DNA from 2 places in the Brevibacillus sp. TJ4 genome. Region 1 is predicted to be linked to the other one. Evidence: a T-box and tRNA genes for the amino acid it is inferred to sense, from the RefSeq annotation. Region 1 holds a T-box; the other holds one or more tRNA genes.

The links. The T-box of region 1 lies ahead of leuS (leucine--tRNA ligase). A T-box ahead of a tRNA ligase gene usually reads a tRNA of that ligase, here a tRNA-Leu.
Region 2: it has a tRNA-Leu gene. The T-box ahead of leuS (leucine--tRNA ligase) is inferred to sense a tRNA for this amino acid. The anticodon was not compared.

What each region holds. Positions count from the first base shown of each region.
Region 1 covers NZ_CP185865.1:2,845,076-2,852,131, reverse strand. The annotation lists gene ACAF76_RS14045 (YqeG family HAD IIIA-type phosphatase) at 1-181, shown strand, start outside; gene yqeH (ribosome biogenesis GTPase YqeH) at 178-1,302, shown strand; gene ACAF76_RS14035 (shikimate dehydrogenase) at 1,380-2,231, shown strand; gene yhbY (ribosome assembly RNA-binding protein YhbY) at 2,253-2,543, shown strand; gene ACAF76_RS14025 (nicotinate-nucleotide adenylyltransferase) at 2,548-3,138, shown strand; gene yqeK (bis(5'-nucleosyl)-tetraphosphatase (symmetrical) YqeK) at 3,122-3,718, shown strand; gene rsfS (ribosome silencing factor) at 3,711-4,067, shown strand; gene ACAF76_RS14010 (class I SAM-dependent DNA methyltransferase) at 4,074-4,820, shown strand; T-box leader at 4,865-5,122, shown strand; gene leuS (leucine--tRNA ligase) at 5,213-7,056, shown strand, end outside.
Region 2 covers NZ_CP185865.1:2,362,112-2,369,167, reverse strand. The annotation lists gene ACAF76_RS11505 (M3 family oligoendopeptidase) at 1-700, shown strand, start outside; gene ACAF76_RS11500 (hypothetical protein) at 811-1,065, shown strand; gene ACAF76_RS11495 (NlpC/P60 family protein) at 1,146-2,039, opposite strand; tRNA gene ACAF76_RS11490 (tRNA-Asp) at 2,226-2,302, shown strand; tRNA gene ACAF76_RS11485 (tRNA-Thr) at 2,360-2,435, shown strand; tRNA gene ACAF76_RS11480 (tRNA-Leu) at 2,443-2,529, shown strand; gene ACAF76_RS11475 (RrF2 family transcriptional regulator) at 2,790-3,275, shown strand; gene ACAF76_RS11470 (NAD(P)/FAD-dependent oxidoreductase) at 3,332-4,255, shown strand; gene ACAF76_RS11465 (cupin domain-containing protein) at 4,338-5,057, opposite strand; gene ACAF76_RS11460 (DsbA family protein) at 5,248-5,877, shown strand; gene ACAF76_RS11455 (hypothetical protein) at 6,036-6,590, shown strand; gene ACAF76_RS11450 (fumarylacetoacetate hydrolase family protein) at 6,678-7,056, shown strand, end outside.

The DNA of each region.
Region 1 (7,056 bases):
GATAGGCGATCAATTGTTTACAGATGTGCTGGGAGGCAATCGGCTCGGATTTCATACGATCCTGGTCGTTCCTGTCGCTCAGACAGACGGATTTTTTACGCGATTTAACCGCATGATGGAGCGCGTCGCGTTATATTGGATGGAGCGAAGGGGATTGATTTCGTGGAAGAAAAAAGCATGATCGAACAAGATGTGGCCAACACCTGTGCCGGATGCGGGATTGCCATCCAGACAGAGGACCCCAAACGGCCCGGTTACGCTCCGGCTTCCGCCCTGGAGCGAAAGGTCGTCGTCTGCCAGCGCTGTTACCGGATCAAGCATTACAACGAGGTAGCTCCCGTCAGCATGGATGACGACGATTTTTTGCGCATTTTGCACGGGATCGGCGCGACCCAGTCTCTTGTCGTCATGGTCGTGGACATTTTCGACTTCCAGGGCTCCTGGCTGAAAGGGCTGCCGCGCTTTGTCGGCAACAACCCGATTCTGCTTGTCGGCAACAAGGTAGACCTGCTTCCGCGCAACATCAACCTGAACCGTGTGCGCAACTGGATGCAGCACGAGGCCAAAGAGCGAGGCCTGCGCCCGGAGGACGTGATTTTGATCAGCGCGCAGAAGGGCTTGCACATCGACGAGCTGCTGAATCGCATCGGACAGCTTCGCAAGGGCCGCGACGTCTACATCGTCGGCGTCACCAACGTCGGCAAATCGACGATGATCAACCGTATTTTGCACGATTACGGAGCAGCCGAGCTGGAGATTACGACCTCGCCTTTTCCGGGGACGACGCTGGACAAAATCGAAATCCCGCTGGAGGATGGAAAATCGATCTTCGACACGCCGGGAATCATCAACCGCGAGCAGATCGGCCACATGATCTCGCCCGCGGATTTGCGCAAAATAACACCAAAAAGCAGGATCAACTCCAAGGTGTACCAGCTTGATCCCGAACAGACACTCTATCTCGGAGGTCTGGCCCGCGTCGACTTTGTGCGCGGCCCGCGCCAGCCGCTGGTCGTCTACGTCGAGAATGACTTGTACATTCATCGCACCAAGCTGGAGAAGGCGGATGAAGTATTGGAAAAACACCACGGCTCGCTGCTCGTGCCGCCGACCGGAGAAGATGCTGCGAAGTCATTGCCGCCTTTTGTCAAGCATACCTTCAAAATCAAGGCGACGGGGATGACCACGGACGTGTTCATTTCCGGCCTGGGCTGGGTCAGCTTCCAGGGCAAGCAGGAAGCCCATGTGGTCGTGCATGCACCGAAGGGTGTCAGTGTAGGAATGAGAAAAGGGCTCATCTGATCGGGGAGCCTGTCAACAGATAAGCCGAGAGCTTTGCGAGAGAGAAGCCAGGAGAGCTAGGGGGTTGCAAAAACAACATGATTACGAGCAAAACGCAGATGGTTGGTTTGCTGGGTCATCCCGTTTCCCATTCGCAGTCGCCCGCGATGCAAAATCGCGCCTTTGCCGAAAAAGGCTTGCCGTATGCCTATGCAGCTTTTGACGTGGCGGAGGAGAATTTGCCCGATGCTGTTGCGGGTATTCGCGCGCTGGGTCTAAAAGGCGTCAATGTAACGATTCCGCACAAAGTGGCAATCATGCCGCTTTTGGACGAGATCGATCCGTTGGCGAAGCGGATCGGGGCAGTGAACACGGTCGTCAACGACAACGGCCGGCTGATCGGCTACAATACGGACGGCATGGGCTACGTGCGTTCGTTGGTGGAAGAGACAGGCATTGACCTGAAGCAGCAGGTCGTGACCATGCTGGGAGCGGGCGGTGCAGCGCGAGCCGTGGCATTTACACTGGCGGAGCACGGCGTCAAGCACATTCACATCATCAATCGCTCGCGGGAAAAAGCGGCCTTGCTTGCCGAACACGTCAGCGCGATTGCGCCGACACAAGCGATCGAACACGCCGAGGGCAGAGAGGCGATCGCCGCGTCCACACTTTTGATCAATACGACTTCGATCGGCATGTACCCGAACGTGGAAGACATGCCCGTTCCGGCAGAGTGGCTGCACAGCGCCATGGTTGTCAGCGACCTGATATACAACCCCCTGGAAACACGCCTGCTGCGCGAAGCGCGAAATCGGGGGGCGCGTGTCCACTCCGGTGTCGGCATGTTCGTCAACCAGGGAGCGTTGGCTTTTGAACTGTGGACCAAAGAGCCTGCCCCCAGCGACCTGATGCGTTCCGTCGTACTGGAGCAGCTTCGGAATAATGGATAGATCACCAAAGGAGGAAAGCCGATGCTAACCGGCAAGCAAAAACGCTTTTTGCGGGCAGAAGCACACCACCTCACCCCTATTTTTCAGGTGGGAAAAGGCGGTGTGAACGAAAACATGCTGACCCAGATCAAGGAGGCCCTGGAGGTGCGCGAGCTGATCAAGGTGCAAATCCTGCAAAACAATCTGGATGACAAGCATGACGTGGCAGAGGAATTGGCAGCAGGGACAGGAGCGGAACTGGTTCAGTTGATCGGTCACACCGTCGTACTGTACAAGGAATCCCGCGAAAACAAAACGATCAAGCTGCCATAAGAAGATGGAAGGATATACAAAACACGTCGGGATCATGGGCGGCACGTTTGACCCGATTCACTGCGGCCACCTGCTCGCGGCCGAGCAAGCAAGGGAACAGGCGAAGCTCGATGAGGTGTGGTTTTTGCCTACGCACATCCCGCCCCACAAAAGTCGCCATGGCTTGACGCCTGCCCATCACCGGCTTCGCATGGTTGAACTGGCCGTCGCCGATCATCCGGCCTTCCACGTGTGCGATGAGGAGCTGCGACGGGAGGGACCTTCCTATACGTACGATACGATGCGGCTGCTCACGCAAAAGTTTCCAACGCACCATTTTTCCTTTATCATTGGTGGTGACATGGTCAATACGCTGCCCGAATGGAATCACTACGAGGAACTGGTCCGCATGATCCGTTTTATCGGTCTGGCCAGGCCCGGATCGCGCATGAAGCGGGAGAATGAATCCGTCACCTACGTGGAAATGCCGGTTTGGGACATTTCATCCACGCTGATCCGCAATCGGGTGGGGGCAGGAAAAAGCATTCGTTATCTCGTTCCGGATGCGGTCGCGCGGTATATAAAGGAGAACGGACTGTATGGAAGTGTGGAATGACCGAAACGCACTGCTCGCCCAGGTGCGGGCACAGATGAATGAAAAACGGTACCAGCACACTTTGGGTGTCGCCGAAACAGCCCGCCTGCTGGCGCTGCAGTACGGCGCTGATCCAAAGAAAGCGGAGATGGCCGGATATTTGCACGACTACTGCAAGTGCTGGCCGATAGAAAAGATGCGCGAGGTGCTGCTCCGCCACGACCTGCCGCCAGAGCTTTTGGCAGGCGAAAAGGAACTGTGGCACGCGTTCGCCGGGGCCATCGTCATTCAGACGGAGCTGGGCGTGACAGATATTGAAATTTTGCAGGCGGTCCGCTACCATACCACGGGCAGAGTCGGCATGTCCCTGTTAGAAAAAGTGGTTTGTGTGGCAGACTATATAGAACCGAACCGCAACTATCCGGGGGTGGACACCATCCGGGAGTTGGCGAAAGAAGACCTCGATACCGCACTGGCTGTGGCATTGGGTGGAACCATTCAATTTTTGATCGAGAAAAAGCAATCCGTTTATCCACTTACATTGCTTGCGTATAACGATCTGGTTTCCCGCAAAGGGAGAGAAGGAGGGTTTAATGGTTAAAACGGTAGAAGATTTGGCGCGTCTGGTGGTAAAGGCGGCGGAGGACAAAAAGGCGGAGAACTTGCTGGTGCTGGACATTAAAAACCTGTCTGTCATCGCGGACTACTTTATGATTTGTCACGGCAACAACGAGCGTCAGGTTCAGGCCATCGTCAGGGAGATTCGCGATCAGGCCCACAAAAACGGCTACAACGTGCGCGGAATTGAAGGGGCTGATGAAGGACGCTGGGTGCTGGTTGACCTGGAAGACGTCGTCATTCACGTATTCCACCGCGAAGACCGCGAGTTTTACAACCTGGAGCGACTGTGGAAAGACGCCGAGGTCGTGTCCTTTTCGGAGCAAGGGTAATCCGCGATGGCGTATTCACACATGGCTGCGGTGTACGACCGGCTGATGGCCGATACGCCGTATGACAAATGGCTGGATTGGGTGGAGAATAACTTTCGCCAAGGGAACAGGCAGCCGCAGTCAGTGCTCGATCTTGGCTGTGGCACAGGAGCGGTGGCCATTCCCTTGGCCAAGCGCGGGTACCGCGTCACCGGGGTGGATTTGTCAGCAGACATGCTGGCGATCGCCTACGACAAGATGCGGGCGGCTCAAGTCCACGTCGCCTGGGCCGAGCAGGACATGCGGGAGCTGGAGGCGGCACCGGCAGATGCCGTCATCTCCCTGTGCGACTCGCTCAGCTACCTGACTGAGGAAGAGGACGTGCAGCAGACGTTTCGCCGCGTCTTCGACCATCTGCAGCCGGGTGGCGTATTTTTGTTTGACGTCCACAGCCCGTACAAAATACTGCATGTGTTTGGCGATGAGACCTTTACGTACCAGGACGATGAAGTTTCGTACATTTGGCAATGTTTCTGCGACCCGTTGCGCCTGGAAGTGGAACATCAGTTGACGTTTTTTCTGCGCCAGCCAAATGGCTTGTACGAGCGCGTTGAAGAAGAGCACTGGCAGCGTGCCTACCAGCCGATCCAGTTGCTGCGTTGGCTCGGCGAGGCCGGTTTTGTGGATATGACGGTCACGGCCGACTTTACCGATCTGCCGCCTGCGACCGACAGCGAGCGTCTATTTTTCCGCGCGTATCGGCCGGGAGATTGACACAATTGGTTTCTTTTGACTATAATCGAGTTACAACTGCAAAAATCGACGCGTTTAAAGAGGAATAGTAGGGATGATTCCGCGAAGCAAGAGAGTTGACGGCAGGTGCAAGTCAACCCGGAAATATTCCGAACTCGCCTCTCAGCACGTTCCCCGAAGACCTGAGAAAAGTCGCAGGAATCATTGTGTAAGGGATCGCGATTCATCCTCGTTACGGGATGCTAATAAGCGGGTGAAGCAATCATGTTCACCAATCTGGGTGGTACCGCGGGAGTAGTCGAACACAGCCTCTCGTCCCTTTTCGAAAGTGATAGGGGACGTGGGGCTTTTTTGTATAGACTTGGCTACCGTTCAAGTCGTTTCTAACCAATGTAGAATGGGAGTGCGTTACCATGGTTTTCAGTCATCGCAATATCGAGAAAAAATGGCAGCAATACTGGGAGCAGAACAAGACCTTCAAAACATCCGAAGACAAGAACAAAAAGAAGTTTTACGCTCTCGACATGTTTCCGTACCCATCGGGTGCCGGACTGCACGTTGGACATCCGGAAGGGTATACGGCTACCGATATCTTGTCGCGCATGAAGCGGATGCAGGGCTACAATGTACTCCATCCGATGGGGTGGGACGCCTTTGGATTGCCAGCCGAGCAGTACGCACTGGATACGGGAAATGACCCTGCCGAGTTTACCGAGCAAAATATCAACAACTTCCGCCGCCAGATCAAATCGCTGGGCTTCTCCTACGATTGGGACCGGGAGATCAATACGACCGACCCTGCCTACTACAAGTGGACGCAGTGGATTTTTACCAAGCTGTACGAGCAGGGCTTGGCCTATGTCGATGAGGTAGCCGTTAACTGGTGCCCTGCGCTGGGTACTGTCCTGGCCAATGAAGAAGTAATCGACGGAAAAAGCGAACGCGGCGGCCATCCGGTAGAGCGCCGTCCGATGAGACAGTGGGTATTGCGCATTACGGCGTACGCCGAGCGTCTGCTGGCTGACCTCGAAGAGCTCGACTGGCCGGAGAGCATCAAGGAAATGCAGCGCAACTGGATCGGCCGCTCGGAAGGAGCAGAGGTCGTCTTCGGCATCGATGGCCACGACGGTAGCTTTACTGTCTTCACCACCCGTCCGGATACGCTCTACGGCGCTACATACGCCGTTCTCGCACCGGAGCACAAGCTGGTCGAACAAATTACCACACCTGAGCAAAAAGCAGCAGTGGAGCAGTATCTGGAGCAGACCAAGCACAAAAGCGACCTCGAGCGCACCGATCTGGCGAAGGAGAAGACGGGCGTCTTTACCGGAGCGTATGCGATCAATCCGGTGAACGGCGAGCGTATTCCGATCTGGATCGCCGACTACGTGCTGATCAGCTACGGTACCGGCTCGATCATGGCGGTTCCGGCTCACGACGAGCGCGACTACGAGTTTGCGAAAATTTACGATCTGCCGATCAAGGCTGTCATCGAGGGCGGCGACATTTCCAAGGAAGCCTACACCGGAGATGGCAAACACATCAACTCTGGCTTCCTCGACGGCTTGAACAAGGAGCAGGCGATCGCCAAGATGATCGAGTGGCTGGAGGAAAACGGCAAGGGCAGCCGCAAAGTGACCTACCGCCTGCGCGATTGGCTGTTCAGCCGCCAGCGCTACTGGGGTGAGCCGATTCCGATTCTGCACCTGGAAGACGGCACGATGAAGGTAGTGCCGGAGTCGGAGCTTCCGATCATTTTGCCAAAAACAAAAGAAATCAAGCCATCCGGTACGGGTGAGTCGCCATTGGCGAACATCAACGACTGGGTCAACACCGTAGATCCTGAGACGGGCATGAAGGCGCGCCGCGAGACGAATACGATGCCGCAGTGGGCGGGAAGCTGCTGGTATTTCCTGCGCTTTATCGATCCGCACAACGACAAGGCGCTTGCCGATCCGGAAAAGCTCAAGGAATGGCTGCCGGTCGACATCTATATCGGCGGTGCCGAGCATGCCGTATTGCACTTGCTCTACGCGCGTTTCTGGCACAAATTCCTGTACGACATCGGCGTGGTGCCGACGAAGGAGCCGTTCCAGAAGCTGTTCAACCAGGGCATGATTTTGGGCGAAAACAACGAGAAAATGAGCAAGTCCAAAGGCAATGTGGTGAACCCGGACGACATCGTGCAAAGCCACGGGGCGGATACACTGCGCCTGTACGAAATGTTCATGGGGCCATTGGACGCCTCGATCGCCTG
Region 2 (7,056 bases), 480 kb from region 1:
GATCATGGCCAACTTCAGCGGCAGCTACTACGACGTCAGCACTTTGGCGCATGAACTCGGACACGGGTACCACGGGGAATGTCTGGGCGAGGAAGCGTTCCTGAACACGGATTACCCGATGCCGATAGCCGAGACCGCGTCCATTCTATGCGAATCGATCGTCGCCAAAGCGGCATTGAAAGAGGCGACACCTGAACAGGCATTCGCGATTCTGGAAAACGATATTTCCGGTGCGGGCCAGGTGATCGTCGACATCTACAGCCGCTTCCTGTTCGAATCAGAACTGTTCCGCAGACGGGAAGAGGGGTCGCTGTCCGTCAAGGAATTGAACGAAATCATGCTGCAAGCGCAAAAAGACGCGTACGGTGACGGGTTGGACCACTCGGCACTGCATCATTACATGTGGGTCTGCAAGCCGCATTATTACAGCGCATTGTACAACTTCTACAATTTCCCTTACGCCTTCGGGCTGCTGTTTGCCAAAGGGCTGTACGCCGAGTACCTCAAGCGCGGTGATGACTTCGTCGCCCAGTACGATCAACTGCTGGCCGTGACTGGCAAGAAGAGCGTCGCAGACGTTGCGGCGATCATGGGGGTGGATGTGCGTTCCGTAGATTTTTGGCGCAACTCCCTCGGTTTGATCGAAAAAGACATCGAAACATTCCTGGAGCTTGCCGACCAGCGTGGATCGCAAGTCTAGGCTGCATGACGCCCGTCAGCGATACAATGCTGATCGGGCGTTTTTATTTCCGCATAGCACAGGATCAGATAGGGGAGTATAAGAAAAAACACGCGAGAGGATGGTTACGGGTGAACGGGTTGCAATTGATGGATAAAATCAAGGAGACGGAAAATAAAATGATGCATCTACATAAAGCCATCGACAAGATCAGTAACGAGCCGGAATTTACGGAATCGGTCAGCGTGTTAAACCTCGTCGTCAAGGATTACCAGCAGCAATTGGAAAAGATGAAGGAAGTGCTGGAGAAGATGAACGTCTCCTTTGGGCAGCAGCATCAACATCATCAACAACAACAGGATCGTCAGACACAGGAATTGCAATAGGCATATTGCGCATCGCATGACAAAAACCGCCTGCATATCGGGGGTGTCCCGGGGCACAGGCGGTTTTTGTACCAATCTGGCTATTGAATATAGCGCTTTACGCCGTAGAACGGGTACAGCTTGTCCAAATAGGAAATTCGTCCGTAGTCCACTTTTTCTCCCGTGGCGTGCACGACGAGGTCATTCCCCAAATAAATGGCTACGTGAGAGACTTGCCCTTTTCCCATCGTATCGTAGAACAGCAGGTCGCCTGGACGTGCTTCTTCGCGGGAAACGGCTATGCCTCCGCGGAACTGATCCGCTGATGTGCGGGGCAGTGTAACCCCCATTTGCGCAAATACGTAACTAGTAAAGCCGCTGCAGTCAAATCCCGCCGGGGTCGTACCGCCAATCACATATCGCGTGTTGAGAAGCGGAGCGAAGATTTGCTCCAGTTCTGTTTCTGTCACGCTTCCTCCCGTATTGGCAGATGCGGGTACGGCGATCAGGAACTCGGTTGCGACATACGCTTCTTGCTCACCATATTTGATTTTGCTCCACTCGCCGCCGAAGTCTTGTACGGTGACGATATTGCCGTAGTACAGCTTTCCGACGATGTCTGACTCCAGCGAGGCAGCAGAACGGACGTTCAGAACGTCGGCATTCACTTTGGCCCTGGTGATTTCTGTCGCTTCTTCCGCATCAGCAGAGGAGCTGGCGGCGATTACCTGCGGGGCAGGTGCGTTCGCTGCAGGCGGGGCTGTCGTGACAGGGGTACTCGAATCCGGCAATGTCAAGGTCTGTCCGATCGAAAGCCGATCAGAAGTAAGCTGGTTGGCAGTCATAATATCAGCTACGGTCGTCTGGTGCTCCCGTGCGATCTTGCTCAACGTATCCCCGGCGTCTACCACATAGACAGAGGAGGCATGCGCTGCTGTAGGTAGCAGAGTGAAAAGAGCAAGGAGGGTCGCGATTTGTGATGTTTGTCTGATCATTTTACTCCACCATTCTACGAATTTCTGCAAATCTCGTTTTCATTTTAGCGGAAATTGCCAGACAAATCTATGAGTAAATGGAACTGAAAAAAGTTGAAAAAAACTATTGCTTAACACTATCAACTCATGCTATATTACAGAAGTCGCCAGTTGAGAAACCGATTTCTCGGCGCACAAATCAAGCTTGGAGCTGTGGTGAAGTTGGAGTTCACGCCGGTCTGTCACACCGGAGGTCGCGGGTTCGAGTCCCGTCAGCTCCGCCATTTCTATCATTCTCATTGCGATGATAGAGTTGGTAGAAACAGAAGAGTTTCATACATGCCGGTGTAGCTCAATTGGTAGAGCACCTGACTTGTAATCAGGGGGTTGTGGGTTCGATTCCTATCGCCGGCACCATGTATATGCGGTCGTGGCGGAATTGGCAGACGCGCTAGATTCAGGTTCTAGTGGTGGCAACACCGTGGAGGTTCAAGTCCTCTCGACCGCACCAACATAACAACGAACGAGCTCGTATATCTGCCCGAGTGGCAGCTTGCGAGTCTTTTTTTATTTTCACACGGATTTGCAATGCACGATCATTTTTTCGTACGCCTTCCCAGTGAACAACCAACGGTGTAAACGAGTCGGCACGATGAGAATGGAATCGAGTGCGGATAGTGGATCAGGTATCTCTTGCAAAAAGGAGCCGGTTCGTTTATTGTGGATATTGAAGGTCCATATTAGTAACTTTTTTGGAAAGGAGGAGAGGACATGCAGTTCTCTAAAAGTACAGATTACGCTCTGCACGCGTTGCTTCACTTAGCGAACTCGCAAAGCGGACACAACGTCGGAATCAGGGAATTGGCTGCGACACTTGGCGTTTCGGAAAGCTACTTGTCCAAAATCATGTCCAAGCTGCGCCAGGATGGCATCGTGCGTGCCGTGCCAGGGGTAAAGGGCGGGTACGAGCTTGCGCGTGCGGCAGCAGACATTACATTTCTCGATGTGATTCAAGTGATCGAAGGAAGACAGCAGTTGTTCGAATGCTCCAATGTAAATTCGCAGCAGCATCAGTTGCTTGTAAAAGAGGGAACTGCACAGACCGATCAGGAGTGTACGGGGAAGTGCGAATGTCTGGTGGAGAAGGTCATGCAAGGTGCGGAGCAGCATCTGCACCACTATTTGCGGCAACACACCATCCAGTCTGTACTGGATGAGGCGTTCCAACGCAGGATTCATGTTGGGCACAGGAAGTGATGCACTTCTTGTACATTAATTATGGATATTTCAGATCCATGGAGGTGTAATTGAAAATGACAAAACAAATGCAAACGCTCGATGTGGCGGTCATCGGCGGAGGTCCGGCTGGATTGAACGCCGCTCTCATGCTGGGACGGGCGAGGAAGCGCGTCGCGGTGATCGATGAAGGCCGCCCGCGCAACGCTGTAACACGCGAGACGCACGGTTTTCTGACGCGGGACGGAGTCAGTCCGAGCGAATTCCGACGTATCGCCAAAGAAGAAATCAGCGCCTATCCTTCGGTATCGTTTGTGGCGGATACGGTCGTGTCGATTGCGGGCGTAGACGGAGATTTTCAAATTGGAACGGCACAGGGGACCACCTTTGCCAGCAAAAAGCTGCTGTTTGCTGTCGGCATGAAGGATCGGCCGCTTGGCATTCCCGGGTTGATGGAGGTGTACGGGAAAAGCGCTTTTGTTTGTCCGTACTGCGATGGCTGGGAGCTGCGAGACGAGCCGCTCGTCGTCATCAACAGAGGAGCCGAGCTGATGCACTTCGCTCCGCTGCTTTCCGGGTGGACGGACCGCTTTGCGATTTGCACGAATGGACCAGATGAGCTGACAGATGCGCAGCGCGAGGAGCTCAAGCAACATCAAGTGCCCGTGTTCGAGTCAAAAATTCGCTCGATTGACTCGACCGACGGGATCGTGCGGCAAGTCGTTTTGGAGGACGGGACAACGATTCCGTGCCGGGGGATTTTTTTCAAACCGGAGTTGGTCACGGGTTCGGATTTGCCGCAATCCATCGGCTGCCACATCTCTGATACGGGAATGGTCGTGGTCGATGATTTTGGCAAAACGAATGTACCGGGTGTCTACAGTGCCGGAGACGCAGCCTCACGATTGTACCAAGCGATTGCCGCCGCAGCCAATGGAGCATTTGTCGCTGCAGCGATAAACAATGAACTGAATATGGAAGCGTGGCGTCATAACAGCTAATATCGACAATGGCAAATACCGCGAAAACCCCCAAGCCGACTGTGCTTGGGGGATATTTTTTGACAAATTGCTTTTTCGATGCCTAGTACCCGCCGTGCCCCGGGTATCCGCCGCCATCATGTGGATACGGGTACTGCCCCGGACCGTGGGGATACAACTGCTGGTCATACGCCTGTGCCCGGTACAACTGTTCGTAATAAGGTTCGGAGTGATACTCGTAGTGCTCGTATACCGGCTGATCCTTCGTTTCGGCCCAGCCTGGATGGCGGGCGCAGTCGTTCGGCGGTCCGATGAATACCGTTTCCGTAATCGGTGCCAGTGTCTCCCGTACCTGTCTTTCGTCGAGACAGTACGTATGGGCCCAAACTTCGGGCGGTGTCAGCCGCAGGAGGTCGGAGCCGCCGATGAATTCGGGGATCGGGGCGTCAAAAATCGCCAGCAAATGAGTGTTGTCCACCGTCGCTACTTCGTAATGCCACCAGCCCTGCGGCACGTTTGCGACTTGCCCTGGTCCGATGGGAAAATGGAGCAGCTCTTTTGTGAACGGATTGAGCAAAGAGACGACCGCCGCACCGGAGATACAATACACCAATTCAGATGCGTTCTGATGGTAGTGTGGCTCGATGACATTGGACGTGCTGAGGAAAATATCCAGGAGCGACACGTTTCCCAGCGTGTTTAGCTGTTGAATGGAAAGTACGTTGATATAGTTGCGGGCATCTTTGCGAAAAAACAGGTTTTCGTTTACATTGCTTGAAAATTGGACGTTTGGCGCGGTGTAGTCCATATACGAAATGGCCATGCTTCTCTTCCTTTCTGGTCATGTAGGCGTTTGTTCCGTGAGATACCATATTCCGCCCTGACAGCAATTGTCAGCCTATTTTGTCATTCCCGAACAGTTCGCTGCACACGCACACCAACGATGCAGCTTACACGATCGACGTACTTCCTGTACAATGGAGACCATATGAGAGGAAAGGATGTATGCAGGGATGATCGTCGAAATTTTTCAGGACACGGTATGTCCATGGTGCCGGATCGGCAAAAAACATCTGTTTGACGCCATTTCCCAATGGACTGGCGAAGAGATTCACGTTCGCTACCGCAGCTACCAGCTCAATGCGCAAGTACCGGTCGAGGGGATGCCTTTCCGCACCTATATGGGTTCGCTCAAAGGAGGGCCGCAGGTTGTCGAGCAAATGCTGGAGCAGGTGACGCGTGCGGGCGAAGCGGCGGGGCTTGCGTTTCATTTTGACAAGGTTGAGAAAATGCCTAATACGCTGCTCTCCCACCAGTTGATCAAAAGTGCCCCCGAAGAGCTTCAGGGCAAGATCGTGGACGCGATCTACAAAGCCTATTTTGAAGAGGGGCGCGATATTGGAGAGCGTGACGTGTTGCTTGCCATCGCCAAAGAGGCTGGTCTCGATGATGAGCTGGCTAGCGAAGCGCTGCAGGCAGGCCGCCATCGTGATGACATTCAGGCGGACATCTCCTTTGCCCAGGCGAATCAAATTACCGGGGTTCCCTTTTTTGTCCTGGACGGCAAGCTGGGGTTATCCGGCGCACACCCGGTCGAGAATTTCCTCAAGGCGTTTCGCCAAGTGACAGAGCAATCTTCTTGACATGTGAATGTGGGGCTGCCCTCAGTCTGTACGGACTGGACGGGCGGCCTTTTTGCGATAGAGAAAAGCAGCCGCCATTGCTTTTTCACAGTTTCTGGAAATGCAACCCTGTTTTCGGCAGACGGATTCGGTCTATACTGTGGAAAGGAGGTGTCATCATGTACGTATTGGTCTCAAAGGGTGAAGGAGAGCAGACTGCCGTATTTGTCATGGGTGAATGTTTGAAAAAGGATACCGAGGGCTGCTTTCTTTTGCCCGGCAGGCTCATCGCGGCGCTGCGATCGGATGATTTGCCGGTCGGAATCCGCTTCTCCCTCGATGGACTGCTTCCGTCCGGGTACGGGCTGTATCGCGAGGACCGGGTCGTGTTTTCGCGAAAGGACGAAGCCAACACCTTGTGGGTTGAAGTTACCTCTACGTATCATGGGGCGGAATGGGACGGTCTGTTTCCGCTTGACGCTACTCTCCAGGCGCGACGGCAAATCCTTGAGGAGAAGCCATCTTTTACGGGAATCAGGTACGATATTGCGGAAGATGTCTCCACGATCCGCTACGCCTTTGCCAGCCGCGCGACATGCGATCTCGAACAAGCGGTGGAGGCGATTTGCGACACTGTTTTTGAAGTCGAAGCGCGCGGCAACATGCGGCTGTGGAACGGCGACAACCGGCATGACGAGGCCTGGCACGGCGGGATGTGGCGGGAAGAGTCGTAACGGCTTGTTGCAGAAACGAATCGCCATGCTATAGTAGAAAAGAATACAGACCCTATCAGGAACCCGCCATAAAAGGAGAGGACAAACATGACGACAATCAACAACATTTACTGCGTCGGCCGCAATTATCGCCTGCATGCAGAGGAACTGGGAAATGACGTGCCGACCTCGCCGATGATTTTTGGCAAACCGACGCACGCTCTCGTAGAAACCGCTGGCCAGGAGATTGCTTTGCCAGGGAACAAGGGAGAGGTGCATTACGAGGCTGAGCTCGTCCTACATATTGCGCGTCAGTACGAAGCGGGCGTTACCCTCGAGCAAATGGTCGACAAAATCGCACTGGGCATCGACTGGACGCTGCGCGATGTACAGAGCGAACTAAAGAAAAAAGGACACCCGTGGCTTTTGGCAAAAGGGTTCAAGAATTCAGCTGTCATCACGCCCTTCCACTCCTTCCCGGGAACAG